4 regions of the Streptomyces sp. WZ-12 genome follow, and region 1 is predicted to be linked to each of the others. Evidence: riboswitches for the same ligand, from Rfam matches in the RefSeq annotation. Region 1 holds a riboswitch; each other region holds the start of a gene.

Region 1 (3,543 bases):
CGAGGCGTCGAGCAGGGCGATGGCGAAGAGGACCCCGGCCAGTTTGCCGGCGTGCGCGGCCAGGCCGTGCGCGATGCCGGCGGTGTCGGTGAACGCGCCGACGCCGTGGGTGCCGGCGAAGGCGGCGGCCGTGCACCCCATCAGGGCGGCGCCGCCGATCACCACGATGGCGATGCCGATCCACAGGTCGGCCTTCTCGTACGACATGAAGCGCGGCGTGATGCGCTTGTCGATGACGTAGGACTGCTGGAAGAAGAGCTGCCAGGGGGCGACGGTGGTGCCGACGATGCCGATGATCAGCAGCATCACGGTGGACAACTGGCCGGCGCCGCCGGGGAGATGGGGGACGACGAAGTCGTGGGCCATCTGACCGGTGGACGGGTGGACCATGAAGTAGAGCGGGACGAGCAGCAGCGAGGCCGCGCACAGTCCGATGGCGATCCGCTCGAACCGCCGGAACGATCCGGTGAAGGCGGAGGCGATGATCACGGCGGCGGCCAGCACCACCGCGCCGACCTTCGGCAGGCCCAGGTAGCCGGCGGCCAGCGTGATGCCGATGAACTCCGTGACCAGGGTGAGGGCGTTGAGCAGGAAGAGGTCGATGACCGAGAACGCGCCCCAGAACTTCCCGAACCGCTCCAGGATGAGCCGGGCGTGCCCGACCCCGGTGACGGCGCCGAGCCGGAGCACCATCTCCTGGTTGACGTAGAGCACCGGCACCAACAGGAGCAGGGTCCACAGCAGATGCGTGCCGTAGTTCTGGCCGGCCTGGCCGTAGGTGGCGAAGGCGCCGGCGTCGTTGTCGCCGACCATCACGATCAGGCCCGGGCCGACGATCGCCAACAGGGTCTTGAGCTTGGCGGACAGGCCCCGGCGCGGGGCGGTGTCGTCGTGCCGGATGGTGCCGAGCGCGCCGCGGATGTCGCCGATGTGCGCGTCGTCGAGGACGGCGGTGGGCGGCGCCGTCGGGGGCGCGGCGGGGGCCGTGGGGCGGATGGTGGTCTCGGTCATGGCTACCTCCCAAGTGCCCCTTGAAGGGGCGGAGTTGGGGGCACGCTGCAGCCATCCTCCCTGCGCGGGCGCGCAGCACGACCTCCCGTGCCGGCGGCGGGCCGTACGGGGCGTGATGCGGCGGGATGCCGCGCAGGGAAGGTGGTTACCGCGTGCCGGAAGAATGCGAGGGCAGGCGGAGCAGGGGCCGTTGATGGCCCGGACTACTGCATTCCATGTCTCTCGCCTCCTTCCGGTCGGGGCGCCTGGGTGCGCCGTCGTCGATCCGGTAAGGAGCGGACCAGTCGCCGTCGACTGGTTCACCCCCACTCGTCAGAGCTTTGGCACGTCACGGCGTAGCCCCGTGCGGGGCAGCCACCTGGGGTCACCCCTTGGGCCGGGGAGACCTGTCCTGATCCGGAGCGTCTCTCGACGGGTGGGATCAGTGGCCTGTGTCCGTGACGACGCCTCACCGAACGAGGTGACCGCTGTCAAAACCTCTAGGAGCTTAGACCTGCCGGCGGAGGTACTTGCGCGGAAGTGCAAGTTTTTGACCGACTCTTAACCAAGCGGCCACCTTTGGATCCCGCCGCCCCGGCCGAGCCGCTGGACACCGCCCGGCTCCCGGGTGAGCATGATCCGCATGTCCGAGCACCCCCGGCCCGACGAGGCGGGCGACCGCGGCACCCCGGCCGAGCGACTGGACCTCATCGAGGCGCTGTTGGCGCCGGCGGTGGCGGGGTGGGACGAGGCCGGGCGGCGGCTGCGGCCGGCCTGGCGACGGGTCACCCGCGGCGAACCCCGCTGGCCGTCGACGCTGGCGGTGCTGGTGGCGGTGGTGCTCCAGTGGCGGCTGCCGGCGCGGCTGGCGATCCATCCGGGGTGGCTGCTGCCGGGGCTGGAGACGGTGCTGCTGCTCGTCCTGGTGGCGGCCGACCCGGTCCGCATCGAGCGGGCCTCCCGGCTCTACCGGTGGGCGGGGCTGGCGTTGATCGCGTTGATCAGCGCGGCGAACGGCTGGTCCGCGGTGCACCTGGTGATCGGCCTGGTGCGCGGCACGGAGGGCGAGGACGCCGCGGCGCTGCTGGCCACCGGCGGCGCCATCTGGGTCACCAACGTCCTCGCCTTCGCGCTCTGGTACTGGGAGTGGGACCGCGGCGGACCGGTCGCCCGGGTCCATGCGGTGCGCCGCTACCCCGACTTCCTCTTCCCGCAGATGGCGACGCCGGCGCTGGCCCCGGAGCACTGGGAGCCGCAGTTCGCCGACTACCTGTACCTGTCCTTCACCAACGCCACCGCGTTCAGCCCGACCGACGTGATGCCGCTGACCCGTTGGGCGAAGCTGCTGATGCTGTTGCAGTCGGCGGTCTCGCTGCTGACCGTCGTGCTCGTGGTGGCCCGCGCGGTGAACATCCTCAAGTGACGTGCCGTCAGGCGTCGTTGGCGGCGAAAAGGCTGCGGCCCGGTGTGTGAAGGTCGCGTTGCGAGGGTATGGCGACGTCATGACGGGGTGATGAGACCGCCGTGAGAAGACGATGAACATGTGCGTGAAGATGCAAATACTTGGCGAAGCCTTGACCGCGCGGGCCGTGACCAATCGATGATGCGTCTCTGACCTGCGGTTTTGTCTCACGGCGTTGAAGATCCCGAAAACAATCTCCGCCCGGAGTCAATTCTTTCCCACGTCATGGTTGGGCTCCGCGGTCGGTTTGCCCGTGCGGCCTGCCCAAGTGGCCCGCCGGGGCTTTCACAACGTGTTCGAATACTGGATTGGGGTGCGCGACCGGCGAACCCGTGCCTGGTCAGCGGCATCTGTAGGGGCGAATGTCCGAGGGTCTCCACCCACCGGCACCGAACAAAGGCATATCGATGTCGTCGCCCCTTCTCGAATCGTCCTTCGAGCCGTCAGAGCCCGCGGCTCCGCGGGCGGTATACCGCACCGCCGGCACCCCCGCCCCGCGGACTCTGCTCGACGTGCTCGACGCCACCGCCGCCGCACACCCCCAGGCGCTCGCCCTGGACACCGGCGCCGAGGCGATCACCTACCACGACCTGTGTAGCGAGATCGAACGACGCGCGCGACAGCTCCGGCAGCAAGGGATCGGCCCCGGTGACCGGGTCGGCGTGCGCGTGCCGTCCGGAACCGCCGAGCTGTACCTCTCGATCCTCGCCGTCCTGCGCAGCGGCGCCGCATACGTACCGGTCGACGCCGATGACCCCGACGAGCGGGCCGCCACCGTCTTCCGGGAGGCCGCCGTCTGCGCCGTCCTCGGCCCGGACGCCCCGCCGCTCGGACTGGCCCGGCCCACCGGGGCGCAGCGGCCCCCGGCCCCCGAGGACGACGCCTGGATCATCTTCACTTCGGGTTCGACCGGCGCGCCCAAGGGCGTTGCCGTCAGCCACCGTTCGGCCGCCGCGTTCGTCGACGCCGAGGCCGGCCTCTTCTGCCAGGACCGGCCGCTGGGCCCCGGCGACCGGGTGCTGGCCGGGCTGTCCGTCGCCTTCGACGCCTCCTGCGAGGAGATGTGGCTGGCCTGGCGGAACGGTGCCTGC
Region 2 (3,543 bases), 7.0 Mb from region 1:
ACGCGGTGGCGGGGACGCAGGCTTTTCACCGCTGGGGCGCTCCGACCTACTGGCGCAAGGGGCTTACCGCTGGCAGGAGTTGGGGGTGCCATCGAGCCAAGGTTGGGGCAACACTTGCGCCCAGGTGCAATCATGGCACTACGCTCAGGCATCAGCAGGCACCTCACTGGCGAGGCTCCTGCACGAACATTGACCGCTGGACGGCCCTCGCTTCGCAACAGTCCGGCCCGCCTCGCCCTTCGTTCCTTCACGGCTCATCAACTGGCGTCATTTCCCTCGCCGTTGACTGACTCTTCCAGGATGCGCCCATGCACCTTCTACCCCGTCCAGGCTTCCGGCGCCTCAAGGACCCCGCACGCCCCCTGACGGTGCATTGCGCCCTCCAGGCCGTGTGCGACGGGCACGCGATGAACAAGACGCTCACCCTGTTCTCGCACATGTTCACAGGCACCGACGTGCGAGTGGACAGTCGGTGCACCGTCAGGCCGGACGGCAGAGTCAGCGTGCTCGCGCAAGTCGCCCTCACCCCGGACGCCTCCGCCACCGCCGCGCTGGAACGGCTCGTCGTCCACCTGACCCGCGAGCCCGGTGTACGCAACGTGCGCTGGCACCTGCACACCAAGAACACCCCCTCGGCCCCTCCCCGGCCACCCGGTCCGGACGACGAGAAACCCTCCCAGGGAACGGCCTGAGCGGGGACAACCCGAGCGAGCGCCGCTGCGCGGACTTCGTAGCAGCCCCTCGGCCTTTGCTGATCGGCCACCCGGGCCACGCACGCCACTTTCGACGTCGGAGCAGGCTTCCGTGCAGGCGGCTCGCGCGGGGTCAGACCGTCCGCAGGCATGGGACTTTTCCTCAACTGCGTTGATTTCTTGGGGGGTTGTTGAAGCGGTGTTCATTTGCGCGGTGACGCAAGTGGGGTAGCGTTCCGGTGGCTGGAAACGGGCACCTCGTTCGGTGAGGCGTCTGCACGGATACAGGCCACTGACCCGACGACGTCGAGAGACGCCCAGGATCAGGACAGGTCTCCTCGGCTTAAGGGGTGACCCCAAGTGGCTTCCCGCCCGTCCGGGTGGGGATACGCCGTGCAGTGTCGAAGCTCTTACGTGGAGGGTGTCTGTCCGGCGCAGGCAGGAAGGCTTCCCTGTCGTGAGCGTAACGACGCATCCAATATTGGAGGTGGTCAGGATGGTTCCTGATGGACATACGCGGCCTCACATGCAGCCTGGCCTCGTGAAGGTAGACGCCTGAGTCATTCCCTCGCGCTGTGACCGCGCGTGAGGCGTGCCGCGCATTCCACGGTCAACGGGATGCCGCGCGGCGGCTCGCTTTCGTTCCAGCGGCGCCGCCAGACGTCCGCCCGTTGGCTCTTCATCGCTCTTCAACGGCTCGCCATGGAGCCGTTTTTCGCCACGCCCGTACGCGGGTGCTCCCGCCTGTGGGCGTACGGTTCAGGGAGGCAGATACATGGCTTTTGGCATCACTCGGCAGACTCCCGATCAAGATCCCCGTCAGGAAGGGAGCCGTGCCCTTGTTGGCACGGCGGTGCAGGATCCCGCGCATGTCGGGGACATCGTCGGTGCGTTGGGAACCATCCGCCAAGGGGACAGCGGTCGGCGGCGGTCGTGGGGGCAGCGCATCCGCGCGCTACTGGTGATCATGGGGCCCGGACTGATCGTGATGGTCGGGGACAACGACGCCGGCGGCGTGTCGACGTACGCTCAGGCAGGCCAGAACTACGGCATGAAGCTGCTGTGGACCCTGGCTTTGCTGATCCCGGTGCTCTACGTCAACCAGGAGATGGTGGTCCGTCTCGGAGCGGTCTCCGGTGTCGGGCACGCCCGGCTGATCTTCGAACGGTTCGGCACGTTCTGGGGTGCCTTCAGCGTCGGTGATCTGTTCCTGGTCAACGCGCTGACGATCGTGACCGAGTTCACCGGCGTCTCCCAGGCACTGAGCTACTTCGGGATACCCGCGTACGTGGCCGTCCCGATGGCTGCCGTGCTGCTGTTCGCCGTGGTGGCCGGGGGGTCCTTCCGGCGCTGGGAGCGGTTCTTGTTCCTGCTGATCGCGGTGAACGTGGTGATGTTCCCCATGGCGCTGCTGGCTCATCCGAAGGTCGGCACGGCCGCTCAGGGTTTGATCCCGCAGTTCCCCGGCGGGCTCGACTCCACGCTGCTGCTCGTGATCGTCGCCATCGTCGGTACCACCGTCGCCCCGTGGCAGCTGTTCTTCCAGCAGTCGAACGTGGTGGACAAGCGGATCACGCCGCGTTGGATCCGTTACGAGCGCGCGGACCTGTGGATCGGCATCGCTGTCGTCATGGCCGGCGGTGCGGCGATCATGGCGACCGCGGCCTTCGTCTTCCACGGCACGGACCTGTTCGGTCAGTTCAGCGACGCCGGTGGTGTGGCGAACGGGCTGCGGGAACACGGAAGTTCGGCCCTGGGGGCGCTGTTCGCGATCCTCCTGCTGGACACCGCCCTCATCGGCGCCAACGCCGTGGGACTGGCCACCGCCTACACCTTCGGGGACACCTTCAAAAAGCGGCACTCGCTGCACTGGAAGATGTCCGAGGCTCCCTTGTTCTACGTCGGTTACGCCCTCCTGATCGGCATCTCCGCCACGGTCACACTCGCGGCGAACGACCAGGTCCAGGGCCTGATCACCCAGGGCGTCCAGGCACTGGCGGGGGTCCTGCTCCCTTCGGCAACCGTCTTCCTCGTCCTGTTGTGCAACGACCGGCCGGTGCTGGGCCCGTGGGTGAACACCGCCAAGCAGAACATCGTCGCGGGCCTGATCGTCTGGACGCTGGTGCTGCTCTCACTGGCACTGACCGCGGCCACCTTCTTTCCGAACCTGACCACAACGCAATGGGAGGTCGGTCTCGCTGCCGGCGCGGCCGTCGGCGCTGTCGGCGGGACCTTCGTTGCCCTGCGGTCGCGGCATGCGGCGAACGTCGCCGCCGCGCGCGTGGCCGCTTGGCTACACGCCATGGACCAGGATGATCCAGCCGTACCCGAACCCCTGAGCAAGGCAGACCGCAAGGCGTTGCTGGAGGCCGACCGCAAGGCGTGGCGCACCCCCGCACTCTCCGCCCTGGAGAAGCCGAAGTTCTCCCCCCTGCGCCGAGCCGGGCTGCTCACGCTGCGCGGTTACCTGGTCATTGCGGTCGGCTTGGTCATCGTCAAAATTGCCCAACTGGCCGCAGGACACTGACCGTCGGCCCGCAGCCACTTCGTGGGGCGGCAAACGGCCGCCCCACGCATCCCTCTGGCACGACAACGTGTCACCGGAAGTGCACTGTGCCTGGACGGCCGTCCCGTCCCGGTGGCGGTCCCGCCGCAGTTCGTCCGCACGGCGCTGCGTCGAGTGTCGGTAGGGGCGGCGTGGGCATCTCACGCGTGCCCGTGGTGCGGTGTGCGCCGGGTGTAACGCCAGGCACTCGCGGCTCGTGACGGAATCGAAATTCGATCTTCCTAAGCTGCTGTCTCTGGGCTGCTGCCGCTGACGGGGGCAGTCCGGCTCAAGGGAGTGGACACG
Region 3 (3,543 bases), 7.3 Mb from region 1:
TTGCCGAAGCCCTTGGTGCCGGCGAAGGCGGCGGCGACCAGGCCCATCATGGCGGCGGCGCCGATGATCACGATGGCGATGCCGATCCACAGGTCGGCCTTCTCGTACTTCATGAAGCGCGGGGTGATGCGCTTGTCGATGACGTAGGACTGCTGGAAGAACAACTGCCAGGGCGCCACCGTAGTGCCCACGATGCCGATGATCAGCAGCATGACCGTGGCCAACTCGCCGCTGCCGCCGGGGATGACGGGGACGACGAAGCCGTGCGCCATCTGCGACGCCTTGGGGTGGAGCATGAAGTAGAGCGGGACCAGGAGCAGCGACCCGATGCACAGCGCGACGGCGATCCGCTCGAAGCGACGGAAGGAACCGGTGAACGCGGACGCGATGATGATCGCGGCGGCCAGGATCACCGAGCCGGTCTTGGGCAGGCCCAGGTAGTCGGCGGCCATGGTGATGCCGATGAACTCCGTGACCAGCGTCAGCGCGTTGAGCAGGAACAGGTCGATGACGGAGAACGCGCCCCAGAACTTGCCGAACCGCTCCAGGATCAGGCGCGCGTGCCCGACCCCGGTGACGGCGCCGAGTCGGAGCACCATCTCCTGGTTGACGTACAGGACGGGAACGAGCAGCAGCAGGGTCCACAGCAGGCTGGTGCCGTAGTTCTGGCCGGCCTGGCCGTAGGTGGCGAAGGCGCCGGCATCGTTGTCGCCGACCATCACGATCAGGCCGGGGCCGACGATCGCGAGCAGCGTCTTGAATTTGGCGGAGAGCCCCAGGCGCGGGGCGGTGTCGTCGACCCTGATGGTGCCAAGCGCACCGCGGATGTCTCCGATGTGGGCGTCGTCGAGCACCGCGCTGGACTGCGGCGGAGTCGATGGCGTGGCGGTGGTGGTCAGGTTGGTCATGAAAGCCTCCCGTCCCCCAACGGGGGAGGTTTGGGGCACGCAGCGGCGATCCCCCTGCGAACGCGCAGCACAGCGCCCCGGCACGGCCGGTGGCCGCACGGGTGCGTGGGGGGAGGGTGCTCTCGCGCAGGAGGTTGTTACTGCGTACCGGAGGTCGAAGAAGACATCGGAGATGACATACGCATATGGGGCCGACTGTGGCCCGGACTACTGCAATGGCCGTCCATGGTGTCTCTCGCCTCCTTCCGGCCGGGGCGCACGCGGGCGCCAAACGGACACGGCAAAGAGCGGACCAGTCCACGATGACTGGCTCACCCCAACTCGTCAGAGCTTTGGCACTCCACGGCGTAATCCCCGTACAGGGGAAGCCACTTGGGGTCACCCCTTAGGTCGGGGAGACCTGTCCTGAACCTGGGCGTCTCTCGACGTCGTGGGGTCAGTGGCCTGTGTCCGCGAAGACGCCTCACCGAACGAGGTGCCTCGATTCCTTCTCTTCGAACGGCTGAAATCCTACCCTCGTACTTGCGTGGGTACGCAAGTCTTTGACTCAACCTTGACCGGTGCCCGCACGGCGGGGCGGCCCCCACGGTGCCGTGCCTGGGAATTGCGGTGGGACGGGCGCGCGTGCATGGGCCGCCTGGCCGGCAGTGCGCGGCTCAACTCCTCCCATCAGAAGCCGGTCGCCGCACGACAGCCGGTGCCTATCGGGCTCGATCGAGGTCCAAGGGCGAACTCGGCCGCCCAGCGCGCCCATTCGACCCGGCGGCCACGCTCCGCCCAGCTGCCCGCGCAGCTCACCCGCACACCCCTTCCGCCAGTCAACGCGTCAACTCCCCTCCCCGCGAGGCGCGTTCAAAGACTCACCGTCCGCCTTCACGGGAGGCGGCGTAGATAGGGGTCGGTCGACCGGCGCGGCAGGAGGCGGACGCGTGCGTCGACGACGGTGCAGCCGTCGGGGCGGGCGATCACCGGGTTGCACTCGACCTCGGCCAGTTCGGGGAGGTCGCCGGCCATCTGGGAGAGGCGGACCAACAGGTCCTTGAGGGGGGCCGGATCGGCCGGTGGGGCGCCGCGGTGGCCGAAGAGGAGCGGAGCGCAGCGGGGCGTGGTGAGCAGGTCATGGACGTCGGTGTCGGCGAGCGGGGCGAGGCGGGCGGCGTGGTCGGCGAGCAGTTCGCTGGTGGTGCCGCCGGGGCCGAAGACGACCAGGGCGCCGAAGACCTCGTCCTGGACGACGCCGGCGAGGAGTTCGGCGCCGCGTTCCGCCATCGGTTGGACCAGTGCGCCGGTCATCGCCGTGCCGAGGCGGGCGGCCAGATCACGGAAGGCGGTCCGCACGGCGTGCCGGCCGCGCAGGTCGAGGAACCCGCCGCCCCGCTCGGCCTCGTGGACGAGGTCGGGTCCCTGGGCCTTGAGGGCCACCGTGCCGGAGCGGCTGGCCAGTCGGGCGGCGGCGTCGACGGCCGCCTCCTCGGTGGTGACGTATGCCTGGGGAAGGCGGGGGATGCCGTAGCAGTCCAGGAGGCGGGCGGTCCGGCGGGCGTCCAGCCAGCCGCCGGTCGGGGCCTCGGCGAGGAATGCGGCGACCAGTGCGCGGGCCCCGGTGGCGTCGGCGCCGACCGGTTCCACGGGGCGCCCCGGCGGTCGGGCCAACCACTGGGCGCGCGCCACGGCATGGCGTAGCGCGCGGGCCGCCGACTGTGCGTCGCCGTACGAGGGGACGGCCCGCCCGTCGTCCGCGTGCAGCAGTCGGACGCGTTCGGGCTGGTCGGGCCGGACGGCGAGGATCGGGCAGCGGCCGCCAGCGGGCATGAGGGCGGAGGGGGTGAGTGCGGTGTTCGGGTCGGTGCCCACCCCAGTGGTCAGGGCCGTGGGGACCAGCGCGACCAGGATGGCGTCGACCGCTCCGGAGGCGGCGAGGCGGTCCAGGCATCGGCGCAGCACCTCCGCGGTGACGGCCGGCGTGGCGTCGATCGGGTTTGCGGCGGTGGCGCCTTCCGGGAGCGCGTCGAGCAGTTCCTCCGTGAGGGCCAACGCCAGTTCCGGCACGGCGAGTTCGGCGTCGGTGCAGGCGTCGGCGGCCAGTACGCCGATCCCGGCCTCGTTGGAGAGCACGGCGATGCGCGGGCCGTTGGGCAGGGGTTGGGAGTGCAACAGGGCCGCGGTGTCGAGGAGTTCGCCGAGGGTGTCGGTGGCGGTGATGCCGGCCTGTCGGAACAGGGCGCGCCGGGTCATGGTCGGGACGGCCGCGGCCGCGGTGTGCGAGGCGGCGGCCCGGCGTCCGGCCGCCGAACGTCCCGTGTCGACGGTGAGCACCGGCATCCGCCGGGTGACCCGCCGCGCGGTACGGGAGAAGGCGCGGGGGTTGCCGAACGACTCCAGGTGCAGCAGGGCCAGTTCGGTCCGGCCGTCGCACTCCCACCACTGGAGGAGGTCGTTGCCGCTGACGTCCCGCTTGTCGCCGAGCGAGACGAAGCTGGAGACGCCGATGCCCAGGCGGGAGAGTCCGCCCAGGAGGGCGATGCCGACGCCGCCCGACTGGACGGCGACGCCGGCCGTGCCGGGCAGCGGTCGGTCCGCGGCGAAGGTCGCGTCCAGGCTGACGTCCGGTTCGGTGTTGGCGATGCCCAGGCAG
Region 4 (3,543 bases), 7.3 Mb from region 1:
CGTGTTGCTGTCGACGGAGAACGAGAACGGCACCTTCAACCTCGCGCCGATGTCCTCGGCCTGGGCACTGGGCCACGTCATCGTCCTGGGAGTGGGCGCCGACGCACAGACCGCGCACAATCTCCGCAACCGCCCCGATCTGGTGGTCAACTTGCCCGCGCCCGCTCAGTGGCCGTCGGTGGAACGCCTGGCGCCGCTGACCGGGCGCACTCCCCTACCCGCTCGCAAGCGCGACGCCTTCCGCTTCGAGCCGGACAAGTTCGCCGCGGCGGGCCTGCTCCCCGAACCCTCCGAGTTGGTCCGGCCGCCCCGAGTGGCCGAGTGCCCCCTTCAGATGGAGGCCCGCGCCGCCCGCGTCCAAGCCGACGCCTCCGGAACGTTCCTCATCGTCGAAGCCCAGGTACTGAAGGTCCACGCGGACCCGCGGATCGTCATCCCCGGCTCCCAGCACGTCGACCCCGCCGCGTGGAGCCCACTGATCTACAACTTCCGCCACTACTACGGACTCGGCCCGGAGCTCGGGCACACCTTCCGTTCCCAGACACCCCGACGACAGGACTGACCCGCCCCGCAGCCGACCAGGCGGGCGCCCGCCGCATCCGGCCGCTCCACTGCGCGGACCCGGCGACCCTGCGCGCCGCCAGCAAGAACGCCGTGGTGGCCGCGCCACGTTGGACGTCATGCGGCCAGCGGAAGCGGCGGTGGCGCAGGACCGGCTCTCCGCGGCCGTGCACACGCACGAGGTGGGCGGACCGTCGAAGGCGCACCGCATCAGGGTGCTGCGGCCGTTCTCGCGCAGAGGGGAGACGGGAGGCGGGCACCGGGGACCGTTGCGTTGCCGGCCGCAGCAGTGCCGTTGCCGGAATCCTTGCGCAGTCCTTACGCAACTCCCGCTCCAAGGCGTGGCGTTGTGGGTAAGGGGCAGAGTGCGGGCGGGCGGGGGCGTTCCCGTTGGGTTGCCGGGTTGCTGTGTGCCCGCTGAGACAGCGCCGAGGCGCCCGTGTCGACAGACCTCCCTCTTCTGTCACTCGCCTCGACCGCCGGCCTCATTTCACATGGCGGAACATCGGCCGGGGCAGCGCCCCTTGACGGAGAGACAGCGCATGACGGTCTACGAGCACCTGCCGCACCCACACATCGCTTCGCGGGACGCCCAGGGCCCGGTGAAGGTCACCGATCAGCTCCCGGCGGGCAATGCGGTCACCCGGTTCAACACGCGGATCGCGATCCTGATCACCCGGGCCGTGGGCAGCATGTGGTGTGCCTACGCGTTTGCGTTGTTCGACCTGATCAGCCTCCCGGACGCGATCAAGGGCGGGGCGTCGGCCATCGTGTCCTGGGTGGCGCAGACGTTCCTGCAGTTGGTGCTGTTGTCCGTCATCATGGTCGGCCAGAACGTGCAGGCCGCCGCGGCGGACAAGCGTGCCGCGGCGACCTTCCACGATGCGAGCGCGACCCTTCACGAGGTGGCGCACATGCAGGCCCATCTCGCCGCTCAGGACGCCCTGTTGAGCAGGATCGCCGAGCGGGTCGGCGTGGAACCCGGGCCCGTCGAGGGAACGCCCTCCGACGGCACGGCAAGCGAGGCGAATGGGGTGAATGAGGTGGCGGAGCAGGCCGCAGGCGACTGAACCGGGGGCCCCTCACACCGTCGGGTACGGAAGGGGACCGTCAAGGCTTGGTCAACAACTTGCGTTGATGTGCAAGTATCAGGCAGTCTTGTGGACGTTTGAAGAAGGCACCTCGTTCGGTGAGGCGTCTGCACGGACACAGGCCACTGACCCCACGACGTCGAGAGACGCCCAGGTTCAGGACAGGTCTCCCCGACCTAAGGGGTGACCCCAAGTGGCTTCCCCGTACGGGGATTACGCCGTGCAGTGCCAAAGCTCTGACGAGTAGGGGTGAACCGGCCGTCCGGGCCGGTCCGCTCGCTGCCGAGTCGTACGGCGCGCTCGCGCGCCCCGGCCGGAAGGAGGCGAGAAACATGGACGGCAGTAGTTGCAGTAGTTGCGATGGTTGCGGCGGTCCGGGGCACAGTAGGTCGTTTACCCATATGACTTTCTTGGCCTCCGGTATGCGGTAACCACTCCCGCTCCCGACGCGTTCGCGAACACTCCCCGCCAGCACCCGTGCGGCTTTCGCCGTCCCGGGTGGTCGGGCTGCGCGCTCGCAGGGCGGGCAGCTTCCGCACGCCCGCAACCTCTCTCCCAGACCAGGCACGTGGCGGGGTCTCGCCATGGCCTTCGCCACCACTACCCCGATCCGAGGGAAGCAGCCATGAACCTCCTGAACCTCCACCACCGACCGGTCCGTCACGCCTTGCTGGCCCGGACTTCCAACCTGCGCCGACGCCACACGACCGTTCCGCGCCCGCTGTCGTCGCCGCACGAGCCCGCGGACCTGCCCAGGGCGCCGATCCACCGCATTCGCGGCCTCATCGTCGACTGCGAGACCCGACGGGTTTCGGTCGGCGGGCAGCAACTGAAGCTCACCTGCATGGAGTTCGAGCTGCTGGCCCATCTGATGGCCAACCGGCGCCGGGTCTACAGCCGTGAGCAGCTGATGGCGCTGGTGTGGCAGCAGACCGCCGTAGGGGACATGCGCACGGTCGACGTTCACATCGCCCGTCTGCGTCGGAAGCTGGGCCCCGGGCATCGGGCGTTGATCCGCACCGTACGGCAGGTCGGCTACGCCTTCGAGCCGTCGGCCACGGCCAGGCCCCGCCCCTGACCGTCGGCCACAGACAGGGCCCCGCCCCTGATGAAGGAAGCCCGGCGACCGGCTCGTTGGGCTTCGCCGTCCCGTCACGCTGACCATGCAAGGGATACCCACCGTCATGCGATTCCTGCCCCGTACCCTCCTCAAGCAGACCAAGCGCCCCGGCACCGAGGCGACGGCCGTCCGGCCCCACGAGCTGGTCACCCTCCACGTCCATTGCGACCAGGGTGCCGAAACCCAGGTGCGCGCGCTGTGCGTGCTGGCCCTGAGCCGGCCCGGTGCGCGCGTCGAGGCCGTGCGCGTCGACCCGTCCGACGTGTTCACCACCCACCTGCAGATGTTGGTCACCCTGGACGGCACGGAGACCGGCCTGCTGGACCGACTCGTCGACATGCTCTCCGGCATGCCGCCCGTGCGCGACCTGCACTGGCACCGGGACCGGCACGACGATCCGCGTTCCCTCACCTCCGCCATGGAGAGGGGGTTGTCCGGTGCGTGCGCTCACTGAGTCCGACGTTGTCCTTCTTCCGGCGCGCACGACGACCACGGAGCTCACGGTCGCCGAAATCACCGCCGTGACGGCGTTGTTGAAGGCGGTGGCCGGCCCCATCCGGCTGCGGTTGCTACAGGCGCTGGCCGATGACCAGGAGCTCGCCGTCGGGGAGCTGACGGAATGCGTCGGCGCCCCCTACGCGGCCGTCTCCCAGCACCTCGGGCGCCTGCGGGCCGCGGGCCTGGTCGGGGTCCGCCGCAGCGGCCACCGCGTGCTCTACCGCACCACCAACCCGCACCTCCCGTCGCTGCTCGCCGCCGCCCGGCACCTGG

Evidence for each region. A riboswitch is a leader RNA that binds a small molecule or an ion and turns the genes downstream of it on or off. The one in region 1 is predicted to bind magnesium.
Region 2: another riboswitch for magnesium. It lies ahead of PV796_RS37705 (NRAMP family divalent metal transporter); the one in region 1 lies ahead of PV796_RS07025 (NRAMP family divalent metal transporter).
Region 3: another riboswitch for magnesium. It lies ahead of PV796_RS39380 (NRAMP family divalent metal transporter); the one in region 1 lies ahead of PV796_RS07025 (NRAMP family divalent metal transporter).
Region 4: another riboswitch for magnesium. It lies ahead of PV796_RS39400 (winged helix-turn-helix domain-containing protein); the one in region 1 lies ahead of PV796_RS07025 (NRAMP family divalent metal transporter).

The regions. Positions count from the first base shown of each region.
Region 1 covers NZ_CP118574.1:1,643,164-1,646,706, reverse strand. The annotation lists gene PV796_RS07025 (NRAMP family divalent metal transporter) at 1-1,011, opposite strand, end outside; M-box (ykoK) riboswitch at 1,308-1,478, opposite strand; gene PV796_RS07020 (hypothetical protein) at 1,634-2,413, shown strand; gene pls (epsilon-poly-L-lysine synthase Pls) at 2,860-3,543, shown strand, end outside.
Region 2 covers NZ_CP118574.1:8,604,870-8,608,412, reverse strand. The annotation lists gene PV796_RS37710 (hypothetical protein) at 309-692, shown strand; M-box (ykoK) riboswitch at 943-1,120, shown strand; gene PV796_RS37705 (NRAMP family divalent metal transporter) at 1,585-3,219, shown strand.
Region 3 covers NZ_CP118574.1:8,961,873-8,965,415, reverse strand. The annotation lists gene PV796_RS39380 (NRAMP family divalent metal transporter) at 1-908, opposite strand, end outside; M-box (ykoK) riboswitch at 1,217-1,390, opposite strand; gene PV796_RS39375 (bifunctional acetate--CoA ligase family protein/GNAT family N-acetyltransferase) at 1,782-3,543, opposite strand, start outside.
Region 4 covers NZ_CP118574.1:8,966,738-8,970,280, reverse strand. The annotation lists gene PV796_RS39410 (flavin reductase family protein) at 1-562, shown strand, start outside; gene PV796_RS39405 (hypothetical protein) at 1,104-1,631, shown strand; M-box (ykoK) riboswitch at 1,736-1,908, shown strand; gene PV796_RS39400 (winged helix-turn-helix domain-containing protein) at 2,278-2,730, shown strand; gene PV796_RS39395 (hypothetical protein) at 2,837-3,226, shown strand; gene PV796_RS39390 (ArsR/SmtB family transcription factor) at 3,210-3,543, shown strand, end outside.